One region of the Paenibacillus sp. FSL R5-0701 genome, then DNA from elsewhere that is predicted to be linked to it. Evidence: a T-box and tRNA genes for the amino acid it is inferred to sense, from the RefSeq annotation. Region 1 holds a T-box; the other regions hold tRNA genes.
The links. A T-box is a leader RNA that pairs with one kind of tRNA and senses whether it is charged. The one in region 1 lies ahead of tyrS (tyrosine--tRNA ligase), so its partner is inferred to be a tRNA-Tyr.

Region 1 (4,259 bases):
ACTGGGCTTGTCCGATGAAGAGGCCGAAGATGAAGCGTTGATCAAGGAGCTTCTTGAACTCATGGAAAAGCATAGTGCAGATTACACCAATACGTTCCTGGCATTGACCTTTGATAGGTTGGAAGGGACAGCTTTGTTTGGCACGGCAGAATTTGCTGAATGGAATGAGCGGTGGCAAGCAAGATTGGACAGACAGCAAGGGGCGAAGGAAGTCTCTCGGGAGTTGATGAGAACGAACAATCCAGCCGTCATTCCCCGCAATCATCGGGTTGAGGAAGCCCTTGAGCAAGCGGAGAACCACGGAGATCTTAGCGTGATGCAGAAGCTTTTGGCAGTTCTTTCAGATCCGTTTGCGCACTCACCTGAGCAGGCTGAATATGCCGAACTACCTGCACAATGCAATACTTCGTATCAGACTTTTTGTGGGACCTGATTGAACAGTATGGAATGAAGAGGCTGCCTTGGGCAGCTTTTTCATTTTTTCATTCTGTCATCGACGTTACTTTATAGAGGCAGGTGCATTCATGTCCAACATGTTAAGCAAACAACAATTGGCAGACATCCTTTTACAGCTTTTAGAGCGTACATCTTTCCCTAGGGAACAGATGCAGAACTATGTTAACCGCTTGTTTGAGAGCTTTAAGTGGGATGGGGTGCCTTATGTAGAGGCTGAAGAAGATGCGTATATCGTTCGAATATACGAACGTGGTCTCGTTTCATTGGAGAAACGGGTGAAACAGCCGGATGAAGTCATCTATTGGGTGCTGGAGGATATTATTTTCACCGCGACGCATGTAGGATTGTTGGAACGAAATGGCGTGGATAATAAAGAGACGCATTTGAACTATACAAATGAAGTGATGAAGGACCTGAACAGGGGTGTTCAGGAAGCCTTCCAGCAGATCGGTGATCCGTATTCACATTGGCATCAGGCGGGTAAACGTCAGGAGTTGGAGAGCATGCATAAAGAAAAGTGAGGTGTGTTACATGAGCGAGCAAGATATTAATGATGTATGGTATGACTTTGCTGTGTTATTTGTCGAAAAAAAGAATGAATTTGAACAGGGCTGGGCTTCGTTGACTTCGAACGAGCAGGACATTGCTGCTTTATGGCTGTTAGAGGCGGATGTCTTTAATGGCGGTTTTATACAGTTTTTCTGCAACTGGGGGGAAGAGGTATACCGTTACGCGTTGCGGGCATTACATATCATTGATGCGACTCAAGTCGTGGAGATTATAACGTCAGCATATGGCTGCATTGAGCACTTGAAAGAGGATGAAAGGCTTACTGAACTATGGGATATACCTAAATTCCTGACAAAGGAACAAGAGCAGCAGTTAGATGCGTTAGATCTGCAGTTTTGGAACAATGAGGATCAGGTCGCGGAGAAAGCGTATGGTTATTATCACGGAAAATTGAACATGATGATTATATAATCTGGTTTCAACTGTGCATCCGTGGTTCAGTTCAAAGATTGTATACTTGGTCTTGCAATGACTGAAACGTTCGGCTATACTTGCTATAAATTGAATACATGAATCACGTTGATAGAGCGCAGTAGCGGCTTTGTCCCTGTTACAGAAAGTCAGGGGTTGATGGAACCTGATACATACAAGGGCTGCGAATTACACTCTGGAGTACTTGGGTAATGCCAAGCGGATGGGCAAACGATATATTGCCAAAAGTGGTATGGATAACGTGTTAAGCTCACGTGTTGTCCATGCAATTTGGGTGGTACCACGGTTATGATAATCGTCCCTGTGTCTAATGAAGACAAGGAGGCGATTTTTTTGTGTCCAAAAAAGCCGTTCCAGCGTGTAATTTCGTATTTTAACGTAGATCATGACTGAATCTTGAGGATAGAAAAGGGGTTATACACATGAATATTATTGATGAACTACAGTGGCGTGACGCCATTAACCAGCAGACAGATGCAGAGGGACTGCGTGAGTTGACCGAAACCAAATCAATCTCATTGTACTGCGGCGTTGACCCTACGGGGGACAGCATGCATATCGGACATCTCATTCCATTCATGATGCTGAAACGTTTTCAACTGGCAGGACACCGTCCAGTCATTCTGATTGGTGGAGCTACAGGAACGATTGGTGATCCAAGTGGTCGGCAGGCTGAGCGTTCTTTGCAAACGATGGAGCAAGTGCAGGAGAATGTGGATGCACTGACAGCGCAGATGAAGAAGTTGTTCGTAACAGACGGTGATAATCAGGTTCGCATGGTGAACAACTACGATTGGACACACAAAATCAATGTGATTGAATTCTTGCGTGACTACGGCAAAAACTTTAACCTTAACACAATGTTGGCTAAGGATGTGGTTGCGAGCAGATTGGAAGGCGGAATCTCGTTCACCGAGTTTTCCTACCAGATCCTTCAATCACTCGACTACCTGCACCTGTTCCAGAACGAAGATGTACAGCTTCAAATCGGTGGTTCGGATCAATGGGGTAACATCACAAGTGGTCTTGATCTGATTCGTAAAAAAGAAGGATCTGAAGCGAAGGCGTACGGTCTGACCATTCCACTCATGCTCAAATCCGACGGTACCAAATTTGGTAAAACAGCTGGCGGCGCAATCTGGCTTGACCCGAACAAAACAACACCATTTGAGTTCTACCAGTTCTGGGCGAATACAGATGACCGTGATGTCATTAAATACTTGAAATACTTTACTTTCCTCAGCAAAGAACAAATCGAAGCTTTGGCTGAAAAGGTAGAGACAGAGCCGCACAGACGTGAAGCACAGAAAGCACTCGCGGAAGAAATGACAAAATTCGTTCACGGCGAAGAAATGCTCGAACAGGCTAAGCGTATTACAGCGGCGCTGTTCAGTGGTGATATCCGTTCCCTGACAGCAGATGAAATCGAGCAGGGTTTCAAGGAAATGCCAACATTTGAAACGGACGGGGAAGCGAAAAATATCGTCGACTGGCTCGTAGATCTGGGGTTGGAGCCATCCAAACGCCAGGCGCGTGAGGATGTCACTAAAGGCGCTATCTCCATGAACGGTGAGAAAATCACGGAGCTTGAATTCACAGTGTCGGCAGAGCATGCCATTGGCGGTAAATTCATCATTATCCGTAAAGGTAAGAAGAACTACAGCCTGGTTAAACTTCAATCGTAGTTTCCAAGAATTAGAACGTAACACAGAGACGTATAGAGACTACAATAGACGCACAAATAGAGCTACAAATACAGAAACAAAAAGACCGCCTTCCATCTCTGTCAGGCGACAGAGGTGAGGCGGCCTTTCGTATATCAGGCCAGTGAGTGACCTATCTTATTGATTAACGATCGCTGTGATTTCTTCATCCAGATCAAGTCGTACATTCTCACGGTACGCCCGGATGTTGTATTCACTGTGCAGGTAACGAAGAATCGCTTCAATCATATTGGACTCCACCAGATATTGACTACGGCCTTGAATCCAAACTTCAGCGGAATAACCTGTATCTTCTTCCCAGCTCAGTTCTACATTTACATCGGTTGGACGTACACCCTTACGTTCTGCCATATGAATACAGATTGCATTCACAATTTCATCCATGCTCAGAACCATAGAGATTAGTACCGTCCGTTTCTGTTACGGTCATCATCACGATCATTGCGACGGTCATAACGACCATCCGCTGCAGGTTTGCGACGATTGGAGATGGCTCTGAAGAGTGCCATAGCCAGCATAACAATCAACATAATTGCTGCAACGTTCACGAGCAATCCAAGGATGTTACCCAGAGCGCCCATGCCACCGAACAATCCGCCAAACATCATACCAGCAAGACCACCAAGCATCATGCCTTTCATGAATCCGCCGCCACCGCCGAAGAATCCGCCACGGTTCGTTGTAGCTGCTCCATTGCTGGAATTGTTATTCGTATTCGATTTGCTTACATTGCTGTCGGATTTCTTAGGTGTATTGCTATAACTTTTCGTACCGGATTTGAATCCGCCACCGCGTCTTGCATCTGCAGAATCCGGATTCGCTACTCCCACTGTTGCGAACAATAATGTAAAGGCCATAAATACCATCATTAGATGTTTAACTCCGAATTTTTTCTTCATTGTAAAGATCGTAACCCCCCGATTAATTTGTTTGAATCGCCCAAAAATGGGCCTTACTCATGTAATACGGTCAACTTGCAGGAACGTTTCAAATTTTATTAAATTTCTGAAACGCTTGGACTTGGGTCTTGAATTGCAGCTTGGCCATCAAGTAATTGGGTAACCCAATGACACCATT
Region 2 (4,259 bases), 1.7 Mb from region 1:
TGTGAGAAGGTCACCGTACTATCCTTGTATGTATCTCGGATATACTTCTCAGCCAATCTGAGAGAATCTTCATCCGATGGTAACTCATACGTATTAAGCCATTCTGGCAGCTTCTCTACAACATCTTCCACCGGTACTTCAAATGAGTTAACTTCTCTCGTAATGATCATGGTGTATGAATACCCCTTCAAATACAACAATTGTTGAATATAACCCATATCACCGGCCTTATATGAAGAAGTTACCCCCAGTATATCCTTAAGTTCATCCATTAGTGTGTGTTCCTTCTGTCCCGCCATAGTACTTATATACACATACTTCCGGGCACAATTGATCGCCTGCTCGATCGTTTCCCAATCCGACATCGCCGGACACATGGATGCAAATGCAAAGTCATATTTCTTCTCCCAGCCTTTATCCTGAATAGAGATTTCCTCATATCGTTCGTTTACGATTTCGATTTTGGATTCCAGAGCTGAAGGTATCGTCTCTTTCATAAGGGAGACAAGCAACTCAGAAGGCTCAACTGCGGTCACACTTGCACCCTTCTCCGCAAAAGGAATGGTAAATATGCCTGAAGCGGCTCCAATGTCCAAAATGGATAACCCTGCGAATTCCACACCCTGATTCTCAATCCAGCCCATAATGCGCTCAGAACGCTGCTTTCCTTCTTCAGTGAACGACTGTGCATGATAATCCCTGGCCCAGCGCTCAAAAACTTCTTCTGTATTAACGGGGGTACTATTCTTCTTATATTTTGAATTTCTCGGACGATTCTTCCATGCCTCTTCCCATACAGAAAGATCAAATAAGAGATCGGTATCCGATACATTTTTTCCATTAGTCACTCTACTTCACTCCTTTATATTAAAGACTTTACTTATCTACAATATACTGAATATAATCATACGTCAATCTTTATTAACGTCCAACTATCCTTACAATACAAAAAAGCAATTTATATAAAATAAAAATAGCCCTACACATTGCATAAGCAACATGTAGGGCTATTCAATATACCGGCGAGAGGACTCGAACCTCCACGGTTTCCCACTCGATTTTGAGTCGAGCGCGTCTGCCATTCCGCCACGCCGGCATATGCTGGAGGCGCCACCCAGATTCGAACTGGGGATAAAGCTTTTGCAGAGCTGTGCCTTACCACTTGGCTATGGCGCCATATTTTGGAGCGGACGACGGGAATCGAACCCGCGACCCTCGCCTTGGCAAGGCGATGCTCTACCGCTGAGCCACGTCCGCATAATGGCTGGGGATATAGGATTTGAACCTATGCATGACGGAGTCAAAGTCCGTTGCCTTACCGCTTGGCTAATCCCCAATAAAAAATAAAAAAACAAAGGGGCGATCGAGGGGAATTGAACCCCCGAATGCCGGATCCACAAACCGGTGCGTTAACCACTTCGCCACGATCGCCACAAAAGGTTATTTTCTAAAAAGTTAATTGGCAGGGGCAGCAGGAATTGAACCCACACCAACGGTTTTGGAGACCGTTGTTCTACCTTTAAACTATGCCCCTAAAAACTGGTGGAGGATGATGGATTCGAACCACCGAACCCGTACGGGAGCAGATTTACAGTCTGATGCGTTTGGCCACTTCGCTAATCCTCCAGGATTACATGGTGCCGGCGAGAGGACTTGAACCCCCAACCTACTGATTACAAGTCAGTTGCTCTACCAGTTGAGCTACACCGGCATATTAAATTGTTTTAAAAATGGTGGCTCGGGACGGAATCGAACCGCCGACACGAGGATTTTCAGTCCTCTGCTCTACCGACTGAGCTACCGAGCCATAATAAAGTCTAATCTTAATTCCTTACACTTTATATAGGGCATCAGTGCCATACAGCAGATGTAGTGAACAGTTTGCCTCATGTAAAGATTAAATGGCGGAACCGACGGGATTCGAACCCGCGATCTCCTGCGTGACAGGCAGGCATGTTAGGCCAACTACACCACGGTTCCAGATCACTTTCTCAAAGGAAAGTATAATTGCGGGGGCAGGATTTGAACCTGCGGCCTTCGGGTTATGAGCCCGACGAGCTACCGGGCTGCTCCACCCCGCGTCGTTATAAAGTTTATATGGTGGAGGCTGAGGGGATCGAACCCCCGACCCTCTGCTTGTAAGGCAGATGCTCTCCCAGCTGAGCTAAGCCTCCGAACAACACATTTATGATCATATCATAATCTTGTTGTAAAAATCAACTTCTTTTTTTGAAGTTATTATGACCCGTAGGGGATTCGAACCCCTGTTACCTCCGTGAAAGGGAGGTGTCTTAACCCCTTGACCAACGGGCCTTAATATTATGGCGGAGAGAGAGGGATTCGAACCCTCGAGACGCTTGTGACGCCTACACGATTTCCAATCGTGCTCCTTCGGCCAGCTCGGACACCTCTCCATATGGCTCCCCGAACAGGGCTCGAACCTGTGACAACTCGATTAACAGTCGAGTGCTCTACCAACTGAGCTATCAGGGAATATGCTTCAGAGATCGTTCTCTGAAAACTAGATTCGAAACGAAACATGCGAATTATCACTTGCTATTGGATAAGCCCTCGACCGATTAGTACTGGTCAGCTCCATGCATTGCTGCACTTCCACCCCCAGCCTATCTACCTCGTCGTCTTCAAGGGGTCTTACATACTGGGAAATCTCATCTTGAGGGGGGCTTCACGCTTAGATGCTTTCAGCGTTTATCCCGTCCGTACATAGCTACCCAGCGGTGCTCCTGGCGGAACAACTGGTACACCAGCGGTACGTCCATCCCGGTCCTCTCGTACTAAGGACAGCTCCTCTCAAATTTCCTACGCCCACGACAGATAGGGACCGAACTGTCTCACGACGTTCTGAACCCAGCTCGCGTACCGCTTTAATGGGCGAACAGCCCAACCCTTGGGACCTACTTCAGCCCCAGGATGCGATGAGCCGACATCGAGGTGCCAAACCTCCCCGTCGATGTGGACTCTTGGGGGAGATAAGCCTGTTATCCCCAGGGTAGCTTTTATCCGTTGAGCGATGGCCCTTCCATGCGGTACCACCGGATCACTAAGCCCGACTTTCGTCCCTGCTCGACTTGTAGGTCTCGCAGTCAAGCTCCCTTATGCCTTTGCACTCTTCGAATGATTTCCAACCATTCTGAGGGAACCTTTGGGCGCCTCCGTTACTCTTTAGGAGGCGACCGCCCCAGTCAAACTGCCCACCTGACACTGTCCCCGCACCGGATTACGGTACCAGGTTAGAACCTAGATACGATCAGGGTGGTATCCCAACGTTGCCTCCATGCAAGCTGGCGCTCACACTTCAAAGGCTCCCACCTATCCTGTACAGATCGTACCCAAATTCAATATCAAGCTGCAGTAAAGCTCCATGGGGTCTTTCCGTCTTGTCGCGGGTAACCTGCATCTTCACAGGTATTAAAATTTCACCGGATCTCTCGTTGAGACAGCGCCCAAGTCGTTACGCCATTCGTGCGGGTCAGAATTTACCTGACAAGGAATTTCGCTACCTTAGGACCGTTATAGTTACGGCCGCCGTTTACTGGGGCTTCGGTTCACAGCTTCGGGATTACTCCCTAACCACTCCCCTTAACCTTCCAGCACCGGGCAGGCGTCAGCCCGTATACTTCGCCTTACGGCTTCGCACAGACCTGTGTTTTTGCTAAACAGTCGCTTGGGCCTTTTCACTGCGGCCCCCTCGTGCTATTCACACTACCGGGGCACCCCTTCTCCCGAAGTTACGGGGTCATTTTGCCGAGTTCCTTAACGAGAGTTCTTCCGCGCGCCTTAGAATACTCTTCTCGCCTACCTGTGTCGGTTTGCGGTACGGGCACCATCACCTGGCTAGAGGCTTTTCTTGGCAGTGTGAGATCATGACCTTCGCTACTACAATTTTCGCTCCCCATCACAGCTCAGCCTTACAATGTGCGGATTTGCCTACACATCAGCCTCACTGCTTAGACGGACATCCATCAGTCCGCGTCACTACCCTACTGCGTCCCCCCATTGCTCATAACGGCTTACGGTGGTACAGGAATTTCGACCTGTTGTCCTTCGACTACGCCTTTCGGCCTCGCCTTAGGTCCCGACTTACCCTGAGCGGACGAGCCTTCCTCAGGAACCCTTAGGCTTTCGGCGGATCAGATTCTCACTGATCTTTTCGTTACTCATACCGGCATTCTCACTTGTATAATGTCCAGCGCTCCTTACGGTACACCTTCAACCCTTATACAACGCTCCCCTACCCC
Region 3 (4,259 bases), 3.3 Mb from region 1:
CTGATCCGCCGAAAGCCTAAGGGTTCCTGAGGAAGGCTCGTCCGCTCAGGGTAAGTCGGGACCTAAGGCGAGGCCGAAAGGCGTAGTCGAAGGACAACAGGTCGAAATTCCTGTACCACCGTAAGCCGTTATGAGCAATGGGGGGACGCAGTAGGGTAGTGACGCGGACTGATGGATGTCCGTCTAAGCAGTGAGGCTGATGTGTAGGCAAATCCGCACATTGTAAGGCTGAGCTGTGATGGGGAGCGAAAATTGTAGTAGCGAAGGTCATGATCTCACACTGCCAAGAAAAGCCTCTAGCCAGGTGATGGTGCCCGTACCGCAAACCGACACAGGTAGGCGAGAAGAGTATTCTAAGGCGCGCGGAAGAACTCTCGTTAAGGAACTCGGCAAAATGACCCCGTAACTTCGGGAGAAGGGGTGCCCCGGTAGTGTGAATAGCACGAGGGGGCCGCAGTGAAAAGGCCCAAGCGACTGTTTAGCAAAAACACAGGTCTGTGCGAAGCCGTAAGGCGAAGTATACGGGCTGACGCCTGCCCGGTGCTGGAAGGTTAAGGGGAGTGGTTAGGGAGTAATCCCGAAGCTGTGAACCGAAGCCCCAGTAAACGGCGGCCGTAACTATAACGGTCCTAAGGTAGCGAAATTCCTTGTCAGGTAAATTCTGACCCGCACGAATGGCGTAACGACTTGGGCGCTGTCTCAACGAGAGATCCGGTGAAATTTTAATACCTGTGAAGATGCAGGTTACCCGCGACAAGACGGAAAGACCCCATGGAGCTTTACTGCAGCTTGATATTGAATTTGGGTACGATCTGTACAGGATAGGTGGGAGCCTTTGAAGCATGAGCGCCAGCTTGTGTGGAGGCAACGTTGGGATACCACCCTGATCGTATCTAGGTTCTAACCTGGTACCGTAATCCGGTGCGGGGACAGTGTCAGGTGGGCAGTTTGACTGGGGCGGTCGCCTCCTAAAGAGTAACGGAGGCGCCCAAAGGTTCCCTCAGAATGGTTGGAAATCATTCGAAGAGTGCAAAGGCATAAGGGAGCTTGACTGCGAGACCTACAAGTCGAGCAGGGACGAAAGTCGGGCTTAGTGATCCGGTGGTACCGCATGGAAGGGCCATCGCTCAACGGATAAAAGCTACCCTGGGGATAACAGGCTTATCTCCCCCAAGAGTCCACATCGACGGGGAGGTTTGGCACCTCGATGTCGGCTCATCGCATCCTGGGGCTGAAGTAGGTCCCAAGGGTTGGGCTGTTCGCCCATTAAAGCGGTACGCGAGCTGGGTTCAGAACGTCGTGAGACAGTTCGGTCCCTATCTGTCGTGGGCGTAGGAAATTTGAGAGGAGCTGTCCTTAGTACGAGAGGACCGGGATGGACGTACCGCTGGTGTACCAGTTGTTCCGCCAGGAGCACCGCTGGGTAGCTATGTACGGACGGGATAAACGCTGAAAGCATCTAAGCGTGAAGCCCCCCTCAAGATGAGATTTCCCAGTATGTAAGACCCCTTGAAGACGACGAGGTAGATAGGCTGGGGGTGGAAGTGCAGCAATGCATGGAGCTGACCAGTACTAATCGGTCGAGGGCTTATCCAATAGCAAGTGATAATTCGCATGTTTCGTTTCGAATCTAGTTTTCAGAGAACGATCTCTGAAATGTAAGCTACGCGTTTGGTGGCGATGGCGGAGGGGTTCCACACGTACCCATCCCGAACACGACCGTTAAGCCCTCTAGCGCCGATGGTACTTGGACCGCAGGGTCCTGGGAGAGTAGGATGCCGCCAAGCGAAACCCCATTGGGGTATTTTTTTTCGAAAATTGATAAGGGCCCTTAGCTCAGTTGGTTAGAGCGCACCTCTGATAAGGGTGAGGCCGGTGGTTCGAGTCCACCAGGGCCCATAGCAAGACCACAACAAGAAATACACCAGAGTATGGGGCCATAGCTCAGCTGGGAGAGCGCCTGCCTTGCAAGCAGGAGGTCAGCGGTTCGATCCCGCTTGGCTCCACCATTCCCTGATAGCTCAGTTGGTAGAGCACTCGACTGTTAATCGAGTTGTCACAGGTTCGAGCCCTGTTCGGGGAGCCAGTAAGGCCCGTTGGTCAAGGGGTTAAGACACCTCCCTTTCACGGAGGTAACAGGGGTTCGAATCCCCTACGGGTCATAATATGGAGGCTTAGCTCAGCTGGGAGAGCATCTGCCTTACAAGCAGAGGGTCGGGGGTTCGATCCCCTCAGCCTCCACCATATAAACTTTATAACGACGCGGGGTGGAGCAGCCCGGTAGCTCGTCGGGCTCATAACCCGAAGGCCGCAGGTTCAAATCCTGCCCCCGCAATTATACTTTCCTTTGAGAAAGTGATCTGGAACCGTGGTGTAGTTGGCCTAACATGCCTGCCTGTCACGCAGGAGATCGCGGGTTCGAATCCCGTCGGTTCCGCCATTTTTTAATGTAGTAAGGCTCGGTAGCTCAGTCGGTAGAGCAGAGGACTGAAAATCCTCGTGTCGGCGGTTCGATTCCGTCCCGAGCCACCATTTATAACACTATGTAATACGCCGGTGTAGCTCAACTGGTAGAGCAACTGACTTGTAATCAGTAGGTTGGGGGTTCAAGTCCTCTCGCCGGCACCATGTAATCCTGGAGGATTAGCGAAGCGGCCAAACGCATCAGACTGTAAATCTGCTCCCGTACGGGTTCGGTGGTTCGAATCCATCATCCTCCACCAGTTTTTCTATGAGTCATTAGCTCAGTTGGTAGAGCACCTGACTTTTAATCAGGGTGTCGAAGGTTCGAGCCCTTCATGACTCACCATTATATGCGCGTGTGGCGGAATTGGCAGACGCACTAGACTTAGGATCTAGCGTCTTTGACGTGGGGGTTCAAGTCCCTCCACGCGCATCCCTTATTTGCGGAAGTGGCTCAGCGGTAGAGCATCGCCTTGCCAAGGCGAGGGTCGCGGGTTCGATTCCCGTCTTCCGCTCCAATATTTTGCGCCCTTAGCTCAGCTGGATAGAGCGTTTGACTACGAATCAAAAGGCCGGGAGTTCGAATCTCTCAGGGCGCGCCATTATAACTTCATATTTTGCCGGCGTGGCGGAATGGCAGACGCGCTCGACTCAAAATCGAGTGGGAAACCGTGGAGGTTCGAGTCCTCTCGCCGGTATAGATAACGGGATGTAGCTCAGCTTGGTAGAGCACCTGGTTTGGGACCAGGGGGTCGCATGTTCAAATCGTGTCATCCCGATTGTTGTTATGCGGGTGTAGTTCAATGGTAGAACTTTAGCCTTCCAAGCTAATAGCGTGGGTTCGATTCCCATCACCCGCTTAAATATTGATAAGAAAGAGATGGTATTCACCGTCTCTTTCTTTTTTTTGCATTCACAGGCATATTGATCATAATTGTATACAAAGATCACGGATTATATGGCTGATTAGCATGTACCAGCATGTATCCCATCCTCATGATATATTTCCCCCCCTTTTAAGTCTGTTCTTAGTCATTATGGAAGTGTTCAAACAGAGAAGGTCTAGTGCATGTTCGAACACAAGAATATCTTTCCTTTACCGCATTTCATAAAAACGCTTACAAAAATAGCTTGCGTAAATCATTAACCTGTAATACCATATCAATTAAGCGCTTAACCTTTAGGGGTAAGGCGCTTAAACTTAACGTAGATTAAGCGCTTAACCCGTAAAGGAAAGGACGGCGATCAATTCATGAAAACAATTCGACTGACGATGGCTCAGGCACTGCTTCGATACCTGGATCAGCAATATATCTCGGTTGACGGGGTGGAAACCAAGTTTGTGAAGGGAATCATCGGTATTTTTGGACATGGCAATGTAACAGGCATTGGAGAAGCGCTAGAGCGCAGCCCGGGAAGCCTGACGTATATGCAAGGCAAGAACGAACAAGGCATGGTGCATACGGCAGCGGCTTATGCCAAGCAGAAGAATCGTAGACAGATCTATGCATGTACAACATCGATTGGACCTGGTGCTTTGAATATGATTACAGCCGCAGCTACTGCAACGGTGAACCGGATTCCGGTTTTATTGCTTCCTGGAGATAACTTTGCTACACGGGAACCGGACCCGGTACTTCAGCAGTTGGAAGTGAGCAGTGATTATACAATCTCAGCCACTGATCCATTCAAAGCCGTCAGCAAGTACTGGGATCGCATTGTTCGTCCCGAACAGTTGATGATTGCTGTTACACAGGCCATGCGTGTGCTAACCGATCCAGCAGAGACGGGAGCAG

Region 2: it encodes a tRNA-Tyr, which carries the amino acid that the T-box ahead of tyrS (tyrosine--tRNA ligase) is inferred to sense. The anticodon was not compared.
Region 3: it encodes a tRNA-Tyr, which carries the amino acid that the T-box ahead of tyrS (tyrosine--tRNA ligase) is inferred to sense. The anticodon was not compared.

The regions. Positions count from the first base shown of each region.
Region 1 covers NZ_CP150230.1:4,180,348-4,184,606, reverse strand. The annotation lists gene MKZ13_RS18410 (YdiU family protein) at 1-433, shown strand, start outside; gene MKZ13_RS18405 (Imm63 family immunity protein) at 525-977, shown strand; gene MKZ13_RS18400 (DUF4375 domain-containing protein) at 988-1,437, shown strand; T-box leader at 1,537-1,764, shown strand; gene tyrS (tyrosine--tRNA ligase) at 1,881-3,143, shown strand; gene MKZ13_RS18390 (YxcD family protein) at 3,300-3,578, opposite strand; gene MKZ13_RS18385 (hypothetical protein) at 3,584-4,081, opposite strand; gene MKZ13_RS18380 (PadR family transcriptional regulator) at 4,180-4,259, opposite strand, start outside.
Region 2 covers NZ_CP150230.1:5,899,024-5,903,282, forward strand. The annotation lists gene MKZ13_RS26070 (class I SAM-dependent methyltransferase) at 1-848, opposite strand, end outside; tRNA gene MKZ13_RS26075 (tRNA-Leu) at 1,018-1,096, opposite strand; tRNA gene MKZ13_RS26080 (tRNA-Cys) at 1,103-1,176, opposite strand; tRNA gene MKZ13_RS26085 (tRNA-Gly) at 1,183-1,257, opposite strand; tRNA gene MKZ13_RS26090 (tRNA-Gln) at 1,262-1,336, opposite strand; tRNA gene MKZ13_RS26095 (tRNA-His) at 1,359-1,431, opposite strand; tRNA gene MKZ13_RS26100 (tRNA-Trp) at 1,461-1,534, opposite strand; tRNA gene MKZ13_RS26105 (tRNA-Tyr) at 1,541-1,626, opposite strand; tRNA gene MKZ13_RS26110 (tRNA-Thr) at 1,636-1,711, opposite strand; tRNA gene MKZ13_RS26115 (tRNA-Phe) at 1,732-1,807, opposite strand; tRNA gene MKZ13_RS26120 (tRNA-Asp) at 1,903-1,980, opposite strand; tRNA gene MKZ13_RS26125 (tRNA-Met) at 2,008-2,081, opposite strand; tRNA gene MKZ13_RS26130 (tRNA-Val) at 2,099-2,174, opposite strand; tRNA gene MKZ13_RS26135 (tRNA-Glu) at 2,242-2,313, opposite strand; tRNA gene MKZ13_RS26140 (tRNA-Ser) at 2,323-2,414, opposite strand; tRNA gene MKZ13_RS26145 (tRNA-Asn) at 2,418-2,493, opposite strand; rRNA gene MKZ13_RS26150 (23S ribosomal RNA) at 2,560-4,259, opposite strand, start outside.
Region 3 covers NZ_CP150230.1:315,271-319,529, forward strand. The annotation lists rRNA gene MKZ13_RS01415 (23S ribosomal RNA) at 1-1,596, shown strand, start outside; rRNA gene rrf (5S ribosomal RNA) at 1,671-1,787, shown strand; tRNA gene MKZ13_RS01425 (tRNA-Ile) at 1,826-1,899, shown strand; tRNA gene MKZ13_RS01430 (tRNA-Ala) at 1,934-2,009, shown strand; tRNA gene MKZ13_RS01435 (tRNA-Asn) at 2,011-2,086, shown strand; tRNA gene MKZ13_RS01440 (tRNA-Glu) at 2,091-2,162, shown strand; tRNA gene MKZ13_RS01445 (tRNA-Val) at 2,169-2,244, shown strand; tRNA gene MKZ13_RS01450 (tRNA-Met) at 2,262-2,335, shown strand; tRNA gene MKZ13_RS01455 (tRNA-Asp) at 2,363-2,440, shown strand; tRNA gene MKZ13_RS01460 (tRNA-Phe) at 2,457-2,532, shown strand; tRNA gene MKZ13_RS01465 (tRNA-Thr) at 2,553-2,628, shown strand; tRNA gene MKZ13_RS01470 (tRNA-Tyr) at 2,638-2,723, shown strand; tRNA gene MKZ13_RS01475 (tRNA-Lys) at 2,734-2,809, shown strand; tRNA gene MKZ13_RS01480 (tRNA-Leu) at 2,816-2,896, shown strand; tRNA gene MKZ13_RS01485 (tRNA-Gly) at 2,907-2,981, shown strand; tRNA gene MKZ13_RS01490 (tRNA-Arg) at 2,989-3,065, shown strand; tRNA gene MKZ13_RS01495 (tRNA-Leu) at 3,083-3,161, shown strand; tRNA gene MKZ13_RS01500 (tRNA-Pro) at 3,169-3,242, shown strand; tRNA gene MKZ13_RS01505 (tRNA-Gly) at 3,253-3,323, shown strand; gene iolD (3D-(3,5/4)-trihydroxycyclohexane-1,2-dione acylhydrolase (decyclizing)) at 3,716-4,259, shown strand, end outside.